Regions from separate parts of the Streptomyces sp. NPDC001980 genome, predicted to be linked through region 1. Evidence: riboswitches for the same ligand, from Rfam matches in the RefSeq annotation. Region 1 holds a riboswitch; the other holds the start of a gene.
What was found. A riboswitch is a leader RNA that binds a small molecule or an ion and turns the genes downstream of it on or off. The one in region 1 is predicted to bind ZMP and ZTP.
Positions count from the first base shown of each region.

Region 2: it holds a riboswitch for ZMP and ZTP, as region 1 does, so the genes downstream of both, ABT137_RS33945 (glycine hydroxymethyltransferase) here and ABT137_RS32525 (bifunctional 5,10-methylenetetrahydrofolate dehydrogenase/5,10-methenyltetrahydrofolate cyclohydrolase) in region 1, are expected to answer to the same signal.

Region 1 covers NZ_JBEOYD010000026.1:19,529-27,271, reverse strand. Annotated here, with positions in the region: partial or broken gene ABT137_RS32565 (MBL fold metallo-hydrolase) at 1-100, shown strand, start outside; gene ABT137_RS32560 (rhodanese-like domain-containing protein) at 98-421, shown strand; gene ABT137_RS32555 (sulfite exporter TauE/SafE family protein) at 418-1,167, shown strand; gene ABT137_RS32550 (metal-sensitive transcriptional regulator) at 1,300-1,587, opposite strand; gene ABT137_RS32545 (rhodanese-like domain-containing protein) at 1,679-2,260, shown strand; gene ABT137_RS32540 (ABC transporter ATP-binding protein) at 2,340-4,106, shown strand; gene ABT137_RS32535 (hypothetical protein) at 4,164-4,460, opposite strand; gene ABT137_RS32530 (nuclear transport factor 2 family protein) at 4,634-4,999, shown strand; ZMP/ZTP riboswitch at 5,172-5,254, shown strand; gene ABT137_RS32525 (bifunctional 5,10-methylenetetrahydrofolate dehydrogenase/5,10-methenyltetrahydrofolate cyclohydrolase) at 5,274-6,161, shown strand; gene ABT137_RS32520 (CU044_5270 family protein) at 6,165-7,133, opposite strand; gene ABT137_RS32515 (RNA polymerase sigma factor) at 7,126-7,668, opposite strand.
Region 2 covers NZ_JBEOYD010000028.1:519-8,261, forward strand. Annotated here, with positions in the region: partial or broken gene ABT137_RS33925 (hydrolase) at 1-231, opposite strand, end outside; gene ABT137_RS33930 (hypothetical protein) at 565-909, shown strand; gene ABT137_RS33935 (glutathionylspermidine synthase family protein) at 917-2,107, shown strand; gene rocD (ornithine--oxo-acid transaminase) at 2,201-3,406, opposite strand; ZMP/ZTP riboswitch at 3,511-3,601, shown strand; gene ABT137_RS33945 (glycine hydroxymethyltransferase) at 3,634-5,088, shown strand; gene trpS (tryptophan--tRNA ligase) at 5,236-6,249, shown strand; gene ABT137_RS33955 (2'-5' RNA ligase family protein) at 6,380-6,958, shown strand; gene dprE2 (decaprenylphospho-beta-D-erythro-pentofuranosid-2-ulose 2-reductase) at 7,057-7,743, opposite strand, start outside.

The DNA of each region.
Region 1 (7,743 bases):
GCGGGCCGCTGTCGCCGCCTCCCTCCTCGACGCGGCCGGGCGCGATGTGGTGGCCGTGGACGACGGGTTCGCGGCGGCGCGTGCGGCCGGGCTGCCGATGGCCCGGCTCACCCCGGCCGAGGCGCGGGAGCGCACGGACGCGGATGCCGTCCTGCTGGACGTCCGCGAGGCCGACGCATGGGCGGCCGGACACGCGTCGGGGGCCGTGCACGCCCCGCTGTCCGGGCTGGCGGCCGGGGCTCCGCTGCCGCCGGCCGCGGCGGACCGCCCGCTCGTCGTGATCTGCCGCTCGGGGCGGCGGTCGCGGGAGGCGGCAGCGCTGCTGACCGCCCGGGGGCTGGACGCGGTGGACGTCGTGGGCGGGATGACCGCCTGGCTCGCGGCGGGGTTCGCGGTGACAGCCGAGGGCACCGCCGGATGAGCGCGCTCCTGCTCGCCCTCGGCGCCGGGGCCGTCACCGGGCTGGCGCTCGGGGCCCTGGGCGGCGGCGGCAGCGTGCTGGCCGTACCGGCACTCATCTATCTGCTCGGCTTCACCCCGGCCGCGGCCACCACCGCGAGCCTGGTCGTCGTCACGGTCACCTCGGCCACCGCACTGGTCGCGCACGCCCGCGAGGGTGAGGTGCGCTGGCGGGCCGGTGCGGTGTTCGCGGCGGCCGGGATCGGGCCGGCGGCGGTCGGCGGGGCGGTCTCCCGGCAGCTGCCGGCGGCGCTGCTGACCGTGGCGTTCGCGGTGCTCGCCGCCGTGGCGGCACTGCGCATGCTGCGGCCGGCGGCCGCCCCGTCCACGGCGCCGGTACCGGCTCGGGCGTCCCGGGTGGCCGGGGCGGGCGCCGGTCTCGGCGCGGTGACCGGGGTGCTCGGGGTGGGCGGCGGCTTCCTCGCCGTACCGTCCCTGGTGAACGTCGTGGGGCTGCGGATGCGCGCGGCGATCGGCACGAGCCTGCTGGTCATCACGGTCAACTCGGTCACCGCGCTGGCGGCGCGCGCCGGTTCGGCGGCGGACGTCGACTGGTCGGCCGTGGGCCCCTTCGCCGGGGCCGCGATCCTCGGCGCCTGGGACGGCAAGCGGCTCGCGGCCCGGCTCTCCGCGGGCACCCTCCAGCGGCTCTTCGCCTGTGCGCTGCTCGCGGTGGCCGCGTTCATGCTGGCCGACGCGGTCGGCTGACGGGCTGAGCGCTCCGCTGGAAGCGCCGCGAACTGTCGTCTGCCGACTGCGGCGCCGTCATGGCTGGTCGCGCAGTTCCTCCCCCAGCCATCGGCCGGGGGGACCCCCAGCGCCCCTTCGGGGAGCTGCCGCTCAGGCCAGCGACAGGAACAGCTTCTCCAGCCGCGCCTTCATCTGCTCGGTCGTCTCACCGTCCGCCCCGTTCCGGCCGGGATCGGCGATGCACTGCTGGAGCCCGGTCGCGATGATCGCGAAGCCCGCCCGGTCCAGGGCGCGCGAGGCGGCGGCGAGCTGGGTGACCACGTCCTCGCAGTCGCGGCCCTCCTCGATCATCTTGATCACGCCGGAGATCTGCCCCTGCGCCCGGCGTAGCCGGTTCAGCACCGACTTGAGCTCGTCGCCCTCGAACTGAAGCTCCACGACCACCACTCCTCACATACCCGTAGGGGTATGTTACCCGCCCCTCGGGCGAACCCGTCGCTCATCACTGCAAGGAAGGATCGCACCCGCCATGACCCCTACTCCCCCGAACCCGGATCTCACCCCCGACCAGGTCCTCGCCCGTCTGCCGGAGCTGACCGTCGTCGACGTCCGCACACCCGGCGAGTACGCCGCCGGCCATGTGCCCGGCGCCCACAACATCCCCCTGGACGCCCTGCGCCGGGCCCTGCCCGCGCTCCGCGCCGCGGGCGGCGAGCTCCTCCTCGTGTGTGCCTCCGGCGCGCGGGCCGAGAACGCCCGGGTGGTCCTCGCCGAGCACGGCATCCCGGCGGCCACCCTCACCGGCGGCACGCGCGGCTGGGCCGAGCGCGGTCACGAACTGCACCGGCCGCGGGGCGAGTCCCGTGCGACCTGGGCCATGGAGCGCCAGGTACGGTTCACCGCCGGGTCGGCCGTGCTCGTGGGCCTGGGCCTCGGCCTGCTGCACCCGGCCTGGCTGCTGCTGTCGGCGGGGGTCGCGGGCGGCCTGGTGTTCTCGGCGCTCACCGACACCTGCGGGATGGCCGCGGTCCTGTCGAAGCTGCCTCACAACCGGCCGCGTCCGGCCGACCTCGACGCGACCCTGGCGAAGCTCGGTTCCGCCCGCGGCTGACCGGGCCCCGGTGCCGGGAGCGGCCGTCGTAGCCTGGGGGCGTCGGAGGGCGCCGCCCACCGCCCGGACGAGGAGCACCGTGACCGCCGCAGACGCAGTTCCGACGATCCCGAGGAAAGAGCCCGTGTTCCGGCTGCTCCTCTCCTACGTACGGCCGCACCGCTGGGCCCTGCTGGCCGGCGCGGCGCTCTCGCTGGTGACGGGTGCGACCGGGCTGCTGCTGCCGCTGGTGGCCCGGGGGTTGATCGACGACCTGTCCCACGACCGTTCCATCACGGGCAAGTTGCTCGCGATGGCGGGTCTGGTGGTCGCCAACGCCGGGGTGGGCGCGCTGGGTTCGTACGTCCTGCGGCGCACCGCGGAGTCGGTGGTGCTCGGGGCACGGCGCACTCTGTCGTCGTATCTGCTCAGGCTGCGGATCACCGCGGTGGACCGGACCGAACCCGGTGACCTGATGGCGCGGATCACCTCGGACACCACCCTGCTGCGCGAGGTCACCACGGACTCGCTGGTCGCGCTCGGCACCGGCGGACTCACCCTGGTCGCCACGGTGGTGATGATGGGGGTGGTCGATCCGGTGCTCCTTGCCGTCACCCTCGTCGTGATCGCCGCGGCGGGCACGGTGCTGGGCACGATCGTGCCGCGCATCAACCGGGCGAGCCGCCGGGCGCAGGACGCGGTCGGCGTGATGGGGGCCTCGCTGGAACGGGTGCTGGGCGCGCTGCGCACGGTGAAGGCGTCCGGCGCCGAACACCGGGAGGAACTCGCCCTGCACGAGGCCGCCGAGGAGTCCTGGCGGCAGAGCGTGCGGGCCGCCAAGTGGTCGGCCGCGGCGGGCAACACGGCGGGGCTCGCGATGCAGCTGGCGTTCATCACGGTGCTCGCGGTGGGCGGGGCGCGGGTGGCGACCGGCGCGATCGGCGTGGGCACGCTGGTGGCCTTCCTGCTCTACGTCTTCTATCTGATGCAGCCGATCCAGCAGGTCGTCGGCGCGATCACCCAGTACCAGACCGGCGCCGGCGCGCTCGCCCGGATCCAGGAGGCGCTGCGGCTGCCCGCCGAACCCCCCTCCCGCTCCGCCGAGTTGCCGTCCGCCGGCGCCGAACCGGCCGCCGTCGCCTTCACCGACGTACGCTTCCGCTACGCCGACGACCTGCCGTACGTCCACCACGGCGTCAGCTTCGACGTCCCCGCGCGGGGCATGACGGCGTTCGTCGGGCCGTCCGGCGCGGGCAAGACCACCGTCTTCTCGCTGATCGAGCGGTTCTACGACCCCGAGTCCGGCACGATCGCCGTCGACGGCCGTCCGGTCGCCGACTGGGACCTGCCGCTGCTGCGTTCGGCCATCGGGTACGTCGAGCAGGACGCGCCGGTGCTGTCGGGCACGCTGAAGGACAACCTGCTTCTTGGCAATCCGGAGGCGGACGAGGACGCGGTCGCGCGGGTGGTGAAGACGACCAGGCTCGACGGTCTGGTCGCCCGGCTGCCGCAGGGTCTTGAGACGCTGGTCGGCCATCGCGGGACCAAGCTGTCCGGCGGGGAGCGCCAACGGGTGGCGATCGCAAGGGCGTTGCTGCGCCGGCCCCGGCTGCTGCTCCTGGACGAGGCCACCTCGCAGCTGGACGCGGTCAACGAGGCGGCGCTCCGGGACACCGTCGCCGACGTGGCGCGGTCGACCACGGTCCTGGTGGTCGCGCACCGGCTGTCGACGGTGACCATGGCGGACCGGATCGTCGTCATGGACGCGGGCCGGGTCCGCGCGGTGGGCACACACCGGGAACTGGTGGCGGCGGACCCGCTGTACGCGGAGCTGGCGGCGACGCAGTTCCTGGCCTCGCAGCACTGAGAGCGGGCAACGAGGAGGGCCGCCCCTGCCGGGACGGCCCCTCGGTGTACGGCGCGGTCAGGCTTCGATGCCCGGCACCAGCCCCATGGCGGGCGCGGCCAGGTCGGTGACCTGGTGCAGTTCGCCGAGCTTGTGGACTCCGTTCAGCCCCTGCACCTGCTCCGAGACCTTCGGCATCTTGTCCCGGTACTCCGCGGGGATGTCGCTGCGGGTGACCGAGTCGAGCACGCCGAGCGCGGTGAGCTTCCCGGGGTGCTGCGCGCTCGCGTCGGCCGCAGTCGCCAGCGGCGCGGCGAGGCCGGTGACCCCGACGGCAAGGCCGACGGCGGCGACGATACGTCGTGTTGAGATCATGTCCTCAGCAACGGCTTCGGCGCCGGGCCGGACACGGGCAGCCGCTCCCCCTCACCCGCAAGGCGGAGCGCGCGGCCTGCGCTTGCCGAGCCCGGCGGGGCGGGGGACGCTCGATGTGAGGGGCTCGCGCGGCCCGCTCCGCATCGGGTCGCGGGCTCCCGCAGGAGGTCACCATGGGCACCGCGACGGGTTCCACGTTCGACACCGACACGCTGCGCCGGGCGATAGAGGGGAACACCGGGAACAGTCTTCTGGCGCTCTACGCGGACGACGCGGAGATCCGCATCATCGACCGCAACACCCAGCCCAGCCACCCCAAGGTCCTGCACGGCCGCCAGGACATCGCCGCGCTGCTGGACGACGTCTACAGCCGCGACATGACGCACACCCTGGACCAGTGCATCGTCCAGGGCGACCAGGCCGCCTTCAGCGAGTCCTGCGAGTACGGGGACGGGGTCCGGGTGCTCGCCGAGTCGATGATCACGCTGCGCGACGGCAAGATCGCCGAACAGATCATGATCCAGGCATGGGACGAGTAGTCGCAAGGACCGGGCGGGTCCAGGTCAGCTCACGGTTGACCTGGACCTTCTCGGCGCGGGCGGCACTGGGCCACGCCCGCCGCCCGCGGCCCCGCGCGTGCACCGCGCTGCTGCGGGCGCTCCTGCGGACCGCGCACTGCCACCGGAGACACCGAGCGACTCGGTTACCCTGAAGGCGGGCCGTGACTGGCGCTGAGGTGGAGCACCACCGGGGAGCGGTCCGCACTGTCGATGCCGTGCGCCTGGGCGATCAAGGTCGAACCAGCTCAGGAGTGTGCCGCATGACCCAGGCCCGCCTGGGGGCACCTCCCAGGCCCTTAAGGCACTGGGGGACGACGGAACCGCCGTCGCCCGCCGGACCGTCGAGGAGACCGCGAAGCGGGCCGCCGACCTCACCGCACGGACCGGTGTCACGCCGTGTCTGGCGACCGTGCTGGTCGGCGAGGACCCCGCCTCCGTCACCTACGTCCGGATGAAGCAGAACCGCAGCCGCAAGGCCGGCATCGCCTCCCGGCACGTGGCCCTGCCCGCCGCCACGACCACCGCTGAACTCGTCGCCGTACTGCGCGAGTTGTCGACCGACCCGGCCGTGCACGGCATCCTGCTCCAGCACCCGGTCGGCGAACACATCGACGAGCGGGCCGCGTTCGAGGCGATCGCGCCGGAGAAGGACGTGGACGGCGTGACCTTCGCGTCGTTCGCGGCGATGAGCTTCGGCCTGCCGGGCTTCGTCTCCTGCACCCCCGGCGGCATCCTGCGCCTGCTCGACGCGTACGACGTCGACCCGGCCGGGAAGCGGGCGGTGGTGGTCGGCCGCAGCGCGATCCTGGGCAAGCCGGCCGGCATGCTCCTGCTCGCCCGCGACGCCACCGTCACCTACTGCCACTCCCGCACCCGCGACCTGTCGGCGGTCGTCCGGGAGGCGGACATCGTGGTCGCCGCCGTCGGCCGGCCCCGGCTGATCCGGGGCCAGGACCTCAAGCCGGGCGCTGTCGTGCTCGACGCGGGCTACAACGAGGGCAACGTCGGTGACGTCGACTTCGACACCGCCGTCGAGCGGGCCTCGCTGATCACGTCGGTGCCGGGCGGGGTCGGCCCGATGACCATCGCCGTGCTGCTGGAGCAGACGGTGGCGGCGGCCGCCCGGCAGCTCGGGGTGTGAGGGTCAGCGCATCCAGGCGCGGTACTCCATGACGTCCCCGGCCCGCACCCCGTACGCGGGGTCGTCCCGGGTGAACGTGGTCTCCAGGCCGAGTACGGCACCGGTGGCCGGGTCCAGGATCAGCATCCGCCGTCCGCCGGTGCCCTCGTCGAGGACGTACGCCTGCCCGGTGCGGCCCAGCCGGTCGGTGACCTGGCCGGCGGGCCGTAGCCCCTTCGCGTCGGCGAGCAGGTCGGCCAGGGCCGCCGACTCGCGCGCCCCGAGCGTCCAGTTGTCCAGCAACTCCGCGGTGGCGTCGAGGAGTTCGGACGTGGTGAGGGTGCCGCTGTGGATCAGGTCGATGAGGTAGGCGCGCAGCTTCGCGGGGTCGTGCGGGGGTGTGGACAGGGGCGGGGCGTCGCCCCACATCGGCGGGAACGTCTGCCGGCTGAGCACATGGCCGTCCTCGACCCGGCCCGTGTCGGTCAGGACGGGCCGGCCCGCGTGGTCCGGGTCGGTCGCCACGACCACCTCGGTGTGCGTGCCGTCCGCCCGCCAGCGCACCACCCGCTCCTCGGGCAGCGTGACCGGCGGCCTGTCGTCGCTCATGGCCAGGCTCCAGGACTGCACATGAGTGCCCTGGCGCAGCGCCGGGGAGCCGTCCGTGGCGGCCACGGCGGCGAGTTCCGCGACCTCGGCGAGCGGGACAGCGGTGGAGTGGGCGCGGACGGTCAGCGGCCGGGGTGCGGCGACGGCCGGGGCGCCCGAGGGCCCGCCGAACAGCACGGTCAGCGTGGTGGCCGTCACGACGGCGGCCGCGGCCAGCCCCCACAGCAGGCGCGGCCGGGCCCAGGTCCGACGGCCGGAGTGGGTGTCGTGCAGCAGCCGGTCGAGGTGCCGTTCGGCGGTGTGGTCGAGAGGTCCGTCGCCGAAGTGGGGGCCGTCGGCGGGCGCCGGGTCGGCGGCGCGCAGCAGGTCGAGTTCGTCAGCCATGGCGGTGTTCCTCGGGAAGGGCCTCGGCGGCGGGCGGGCGCAGTCGGTCGATCTCGGCTCTGAGCCGGTGGCGGGCGCGGTGCAGCCGCATCGCCGCCGCGCGGCCGCCGCAGCCCAGGACGACCGCGATCTCGTCGGCCCCGAGCTCCTCCCACGCGGCCAGCCGCAGCACTTCCTGGTCGGCCGGGGACAGCCGGGCCAGCGCGTCGTGCACCCAGGCGCCGGGCCGCTCGCTGTCCGGGGCGGCCACGATGTGCCGCCCGTGCGCGGTCTGGTCGTTGCCCAGCCGGTCCAGCAGCCGGCGCCGGCGCCCGTACCCGCGTACCGCGTTGGCGAGGCAGTTGCGTGCCACGCCGTACAGCCAGGGCAGCGGGGCCGCCGGCAGGTCGGCGCGGCGGCGCCAGGCCACCGTGAACACCTCCGCCACCACTTCCTCCACCTCGCCGGTCCGCCCGTCCAGTCGCCGCGCGACATAGCGGCTGACCGCCCAGTAGTGCTCGCGATAGGCAGCGGCGAAGATCTCGTCGTTGCTCATGTCCCGTTCGTGTCCGGCACCTTCCCGATCGTCACACCCTTCTCCGTGACGCTCGTCGCATCCGTGAAGTGTGAC
Region 2 (7,743 bases), on a different contig from region 1:
GGAGGACGGGGAGGAGTCCTGGGAGAGCGGATCGGGCTTGCTGGTGGAGATGATCCAGTCCGCGTTGCCGGCCTCCTCGGCGTGGCCGTCGTCGAACAGGACGCGGTAGGTGGTGGCCGCGTGGGCGGGGGTCGCGGCACCGGTGGCCTGGACGGCGGCAGCGGCGGTGAGCAGGCCGAGCACGGCCAGGGCCGTGGTGAGTTTGCGGCGCGGGATGGCGAAGCCGGGCATCTGTCATTCCTCCATCGGTGGGGGGTGCGAGAGGGATGGCGGTGCGGGTGGTGCGTCACGAGTCGTTCTGCGCGTCGTTCTGCGCGCGTAGAGAGAAATGCGGTTCTGTGGGGCCGAACGTGTTCTGCGCGCGTAGAGTCCGAAGTTGATCGTTCACCTACGGACAGCTGGACGGTACCGGCGGGGCGCGGTGCGCCGACAGGGGCCCGGCGACTTCACATGATTTTCTTACCTGTACATGACAATCCCCTCCCTGTCGGTGGTGGCCGCGGTGGCTCGAAACCGCTGGTCTAGGCTGTCGCCGGACATCGCATCGCACGGGGGGGCACGAACATGGCAGACACGCGCCGGCAACTGCGCTCGGGCACGGTCGTCCTCGGTGGCATGGGCCTGCTGGCCGCCGCCCTGACCGCCTGCTCCTCCGACCCCGACAAGCGCTGCGTCGACCGTGACAGCTACACCGCGGCCAAGGGCTACCAGGTCGTCTCCGACAAGAACTGCTCCTCCACCAAGTCCGCCGTCGACGCGGGCTACTACTACGGCGGCAAGAAGAAGGGCGGCTGGGTCAGCGGCGGTTCCTTCACCAAGCCGCGCAGCGGTTCGGGCGGCTCCTCCGGCAGTGGCCACAGCGTCAAGCGGGGCGGCTTCGGCAGCGGCCACGGCAGCTCCGGCGGCTGACCGCGCCGTGGAACGCCGTACGGCCGAACCCCGCCCCGACTGGCAGCGGACCGTCGAGGAACAGGGGTTGATCTACCCCCTCACCCGCCACCCCGACGGCACCCTGCGCCCGTACTGGGACGAGAGCGCCTACTACGCCTTCACCCTCGACGAGGTGGAGACGCTGGAGGAGGCCGTCGAGGAGCTGCACGTGATGTGCCTGGCGGCGGCGGACCGCATCGTCACGGAGAACCGTTTCGCCGACCTCGGGATCACCGACCCGCGCGTCGTGGCGGCCGTCACCGAGTCCTGGCACCGCCGCGCCGAACTCCCCTCCCTCTACGGCCGCTTCGACCTCCGCTACGACGGCACGGGCCCGGCGAAGCTCCTGGAGTACAACGCCGACACCCCCACCTCCCTGGTGGAGGCCGCGTCGGCGCAGTGGTTCTGGATGGAGGACCGCTTCCCGGGCGCCGACCAGTGGAACAGCCTCCACGAACGCCTGGTCGCCGCCTGGCGGAAACAGGCCCCCCTCCTCCCGCCCGGCGCCCCGCTGCACTTCGCCCACTCCAGTGCCGACGAACTCGGCGAGGACCTCATGACGGTCGCCTACCTCAAGGAGACGGCGGAACAGGCGGGCCTCGCCACCGACTGGATCTCCATGGAGGAGATCGGCTGGGACACCCTCACCGGCCGCTTCGTCGACAACCGGCTCCGGTTCATCCGGGCCTGCTTCAAGCTCTACCCGTGGGAGTGGCTCACCACCGACGCCTTCGCCGGTCACGTCCTCGACACCCTGGACAACGGCGGCGGCACCGGCACGACCATGTGGGTGGAGCCGGCCTGGAAGATGCTGCTCAGCAACAAGGCCCTGCTGGCGATCCTCTGGGAGCTGTACCCCGGCCACCCGAACCTCCTCCCGGCCTACGTCGACGGACCGAGAGAGCTCGCGACCGGCCGCGGATACGTCAGCAAGCCGCTGCTGGGCCGGGAGGGCGCGGGTGTCCTCGTCCACGCCCCGGGCGCCGAACCCGTCGCACGCGAAGAGCCCTGCTGCTACCAGGAGCTGGCCCCACTGCCCGACTTCGACGGCAACCACGTGGTGCTGGGCGCCTGGGTGGTGGGCGAGGAGGCGGCGGGCCTGGGCATCCGCGAGTCACAGGGCTTGGTGACGGACGACTACGCCCGCTTCTTGCCGCATGTGATCCTGCCGGCCTAGGGGCGCTGGGGGTACCCCCGGCCGAAGGCTGGGGGAGGAACTGCGCGACCAACCCCCACCGGCCCGCAGCCGACTACGCACCGGTCCGCCCCCCTACGCGCTCAGCACCCCCCACAACTGCTCCACCCCCCACTCCAGATCCTCCTCCGCCACCACCAGGGGCGGAGCCACCCGCACCGTCACCCCGTGCGTCTCCTTCACCAGCACCCCCCGCTCCATCAGCCGCTCCGCCACCGCCCGCCCCGACCCCACCCCCGGATCCACGTCCACCCCCGCCCACAGCCCCCGCCCCCGTACGGCCGTCACCCGTCCGCTCCCGGTCATCTCCGCCAGGCGCCGGTGCAGCAGTTCCCCCAGCTCGGCGGCCCGCTCCTGGAACTCCCCGGTCCGCAGCATCGCGATCACCTCAAGAGCCACCGCGCAGGCCAGCGGATTGCCCCCGAAGGTCGACCCGTGCTCCCCGGGCCGGAACACCCCGAGCACCTCGGCGTTCGCCACCACCGCCGACACCGGCAGCACCCCGCCGCCCAGCGCCTTCCCGAGGACGTACACATCCGGTACGACCCCCTCGTGCTCGCACGCGAACGTGCGCCCGGTCCGCCCCAGCCCCGACTGGATCTCGTCCGCGACGAACAGCACTCCCCGTTCCCGGGTCAGCTCCCGCACCCCGGCCAGATAGCCCTCCGGCGGCACGACGACCCCCGACTCGCCCTGGATCGGCTCCAGCAGCACCGCGACCGTGTTCTCGGTCACCGCGCCCCGCATCGCGGTCAGGTCGCCGTACGGCACGATCTCGAACCCCGGGGTGTACGGCCCGTAGTCCGCCCGTGCCTCCGGATCCGTGGAGAAGCTGATCACGGTCGTCGTACGGCCGTGGAAGTTCCCGCCCGCCACCACGACCTTCGCCATCTCGGCCGGCACGCCCTTGACCCGGTAACCCCACTTCCGGGCGGTCTTCACCGCCGTCTCCACGGCCTCCACGCCCGTGTTCATCGGCAGCACCATCTCCATCCCGCACAGCTCGGCCAGCTGGGTGCAGAACGCGGCGAACCGGTCGTGGTGGAACGCCCTCGACGTCAGCGTCACCCGCTCCAGTTGGGCCTTCGCCGCCGCGACCAGGCGCGGATGGCCGTGCCCGAAGTTCAGCGCCGAGTATCCGGCCAGGAAGTCCAGGTACCGGCGCCCCTCGACGTCCGTCATCCAGGCCCCGTCGGCCGTCGCGATCACCACCGGCAGCGGGTCGTAGTTGTGCGCGCTGTGCGCGTCGGCGGCGGCGACGAGGGCTTCCGTAGTGGTCACGGCGACTCCAGGGAACGCGGCGGGATTGCCCCCTTTCCTACCCTCTGCCCCTGCCCGACTGGTGGACGCCACGGCCCTCGGGCCCGGCGTGCCCGGTAATGTGATCCGCGGGCCGTGACTGGCGCGCTGGGATGGGACCGACCATCGGGGAGCGGCCCGCGTCGTGACCGAGTGCCGTGCGCCTGGGCCGAACCGTGAATGCCGAACGCCATGTCCGGAGGTCCCGAATGTCCGACAAGTCCGCGCCCCTGTCCACCGAGTCCACCGCGTACCGCGCAGCCCTCGATGTGATCCGCGGGATCGAGCCGCGGGTCGCCGACGCCATCGGCCAGGAGCTCGCCGACCAGCGCGAGATGCTCAAGCTGATCGCCTCCGAGAACTACGCCTCCCCGGCCACCCTGCTCGCGATGGGCAACTGGTTCAGCGACAAGTACGCCGAGGGCACTGTCGGCCGCCGCTTCTACGCCGGCTGCCGCAACGTCGACACGGTCGAGGCGCTCGCCGCCGAGCACGCCCGCGAGCTGTTCGGCGCGCGGCACGCCTACGTCCAGCCGCACTCCGGCATCGACGCCAACCTGGTCGCCTTCTGGGCCGTCCTCGCCGACCGCGTCGAGGTCCCCTTCCTCCAGAAGACCGGCGCCCGCCAGGTCAACGACCTCTCCGAGGCCGACTGGGCCGAGCTGCGCCAGGCCTTCGGCAACCAGCGGATGCTCGGCATGTCCCTGGACGCCGGCGGCCACCTCACCCACGGCTTCCGCCCGAACATCTCCGGCAAGATGTTCGACCAGCGCTCCTACGGCACCGACCCGGCCACCGGCCTGATCGACTACGACGCGCTGCGCGCCCAGGCCCGCGACTTCAAGCCGCTGATCATCGTCGCCGGCTACTCCGCGTACCCCCGGCTGGTGAACTTCCGGATCATGCGGGAGATCGCCGACGAGGTCGGCGCGACCCTCATGGTCGACATGGCCCACTTCGCCGGCCTGGTCGCCGGCAAGGTCCTGACCGGCGACTTCGACCCGGTCCCGCACGCCCAGATCGTGACCACGACCACCCACAAGTCGCTGCGCGGCCCGCGCGGCGGCATGGTCCTGTGCGACGACTCCCTCAAGGACCAGGTCGACCGAGGCTGCCCGATGGTCCTCGGCGGCCCGCTCCCGCACGTCATGGCCGCCAAGGCCGTCGCCCTCGCCGAGGCCCGGCAGCCCTCCTTCCAGGACTACGCCCAGCGCATCGTCGACAACTCGCGCGCGCTGGCCAAGGGCCTGATGCGCCGGGGCGCCACCCTGGTCACCGGCGGCACCGACAACCACCTCAACCTGATCGACGTCGAGACGTCGTACGGCCTCACCGGCCGCCAGGCCGAGTCGGCCCTCCTCGACTCCGGCATCGTCACCAACCGCAACGCGATCCCCGCCGACCCGAACGGTGCCTGGTACACCTCCGGCATCCGCATCGGCACCCCGGCGCTCACCACCCGTGGCCTCGGTACGGCCGAGATGGACGAGGTCGCGGGCCTGATCGACCGCGTCCTGACGGCGACCGAGCCGGGCACGACGAAGTCGGGCGCGCCGAGCAAGGCCTCCCACGTCCTGGACGAGAAGGTGTCGACGGAGATCGCCCAGCGCGCGACGGACCTGGTCGCGGGCTTCCCGCTGTACCCGGAGATCGACCTCGGCTGATCGACACCGGTCAGGGGCAGCGCCCCTGAAAGGGGCGCTGGGGGTACCCCCGGCCGAAGGCTGGGGGAGGAACTGCGCGACCAGCCCCCACGGTCCGCAGTTCCCCACGCACCGAATCCACCCGAGCTCTCTGAGAGAATGGTGAACATGGCCTCAGATCGACCTCGCGTGCTCTCCGGCATCCAGCCCACCGCCGGCTCGTTCCACCTGGGCAACTACCTCGGCGCCGTCCGCCAGTGGGTAGCCCTCCAGGAGACCCACGACGCCTTCTACATGGTCGTCGACCTGCACGCGATCACGGTCCCGCAGGACCCCGCCGACCTGCGCGCCAACACCCGGCTCGCCACCGCCCAGCTGCTCGCGGCCGGCCTGGACCCGGACCGCTGCACCCTCTTCGTGCAGAGCCACGTCCCCGAGCACGCCCAGCTCGCCTGGGTCATGAACTGCCTCACCGGCTTCGGCGAGGCCAGCCGGATGACCCAGTTCAAGGACAAGGCGGCCAAGCAGGGCACGGACCGCGCGAGCGTCGGCCTGTTCACCTACCCCATCCTCCAGGTCGCCGACATCCTGCTCTACCAGGCCCACGAGGTCCCCGTCGGCGAGGACCAGCGCCAGCACGTCGAGCTCACCCGCGACCTCGCCGAGCGCTTCAACGGCCGGTTCGGCGAGACCTTCACCATCCCGAAGCCGTACATCCTCAAGGAGACGGCGAAGATCTACGACCTCCAGGACCCGTCGATCAAGATGAGCAAGTCGGCGTCCACGCCGAAGGGCCTCATCAACCTCCTCGACGACCCGAAGGCGACCGCGAAGAAGGTCAAGAGCGCGGTCACCGACACGGACACCGTGATCCGCTACGACGCCGAGCACAAGCCGGGCGTCTCCAACCTGCTCACCATCTACTCCACCCTCACCGGCAAGTCGATCGCCGATCTTGAGCAGGAGTACGAGGGCAAGATGTACGGCGCGCTCAAGACGGACCTCGCCGACATCATGGTCGACTTCGTCACCCCGTTCCGGGAGCGCACCCAGCAGTACCTGGACGACTCGGAGACCCTCGACTCGATCCTCGCCAAGGGCGCGGAGAAGGCCCGCGCGGTCGCCGCCGAGACCCTGGCCCAGGCCTACGACAGGGTCGGTTTCCTGCCCGCCAAGCACTGAGCGAGACGAAGCGCTGCACATCACTTCGGCCACGGCTGCCCGGGAGGCGGCCGTGGCCGTACAGTCGATAGCCGGACGCCCGGGTACGAACCCGACATGCGTCCGCCCACCACGACCGACGGGAGATGACGTGGGGACCGTAACGATCGGCGTGTCGATCGCGGTCCCGGAGCCTCACGGCAGCCTGCTCCAGGAGCGGCGCGCGGGCTTCGGCGACGCCGCGGCCCACGGCATCCCCACCCACGTCACGCTGTTGCCTCCGGCGGAGATCGCCGAGGGGGAGCTGGCCGCGGTTAAGGCACACCTCAGCGAGGTCGCCGCGGCGGGGCGGCCCTTCCCGATGCGGCTCTGCGGTACGGGTACGTTCCGGCCGCTGTCGCCGGTGGTCTATGTCAGGGTCGTCCAGGGGGCTGAGGACTGTGCCTGGCTCCAGGCACGGGTGCGGGACGAGTCGGGGCCGCTCGCCAGGGAACTGCAGTTCCCGTACCACCCGCATGTGACCGTCGCCCACGGGATCGACGAGGCCGCCATGGACCGGGCGTTCGCCGAACTTGCGGACTACGAGGCCGAGTGGCCTTGTACGGGGTTCGCGTTGTACGAGCAGGGGGCGGACGGGGTGTGGCGGAAGCTGCATGAGTACGCCTTCGGGGGCTCTGTCGTGCCTCCTCAGGTGGGGCATGTGGAGCGGGGGACCATCGCAAGTCGGTAGCCTGCGGGCCGGTGGGGGCTGGTCGCGCAGTTCCTCCCCCAGCCTTCGGCCGGGGGTACCCCCAGCGCCCCTGAAGGGGCGCGTCCCAGTGGCCGGCATTAAATCGGCAACCTCCGGAAGACTGAACGCGGCGCGTGCCGCAGCGCCGACATCACCACCCTCAGAGCCCCCGGCACCCACACCACCTCCGAGCGCCTGCGCAGGCCGATCTCGATCGCCGTGGCCACCGCCTCCGGGGTCGTGGCGAGCGGTGCTTCCTCCAGGCCCCTCGTCATCTTCGTCCGGACGAACCCCGGCCGTACGACCATCACGTGCACGCCCGTCCCGTGCAGCGCGTCGCCGAGGCCCTGGGCGAAGGCGTCCAGGCCCGCCTTGCTGGAGCCGTAGATGAAGTTGGAGCGGCGGGCGCGTTCACCGGCGACCGAGGAGAGGACGACCAGGGAGCCGTGGCCCTGGGACTGCAGGGCCCGTGCGGCGACCAGGCCCGCCGAGACGGCGCCCGTGTAGTTGGTCTGGGCGACGCGTACGGCGTTCACCGGTTCGCGTTCGTCGGTCGCCTGGTCGCCGAGGATGCCGAAGGCGAGCAGGACCAGGTCGACGTCGCCGTTGGCGAAGACCTTGCCGAGGGCCGTCTCGTGGGACTCGGGGTCGAGCGCGTCGAAGGGGACGGTGTGGACGTCGGGGCCGAGGGCGCGCAGCTGTCCGGCGGCCTGTTCGAGGGCGGGGGAGGGGCGGCCCGCCAGCCAGACCGTGCGGGTGCGGCGGGCGATCAGCCGGCGCGCGGT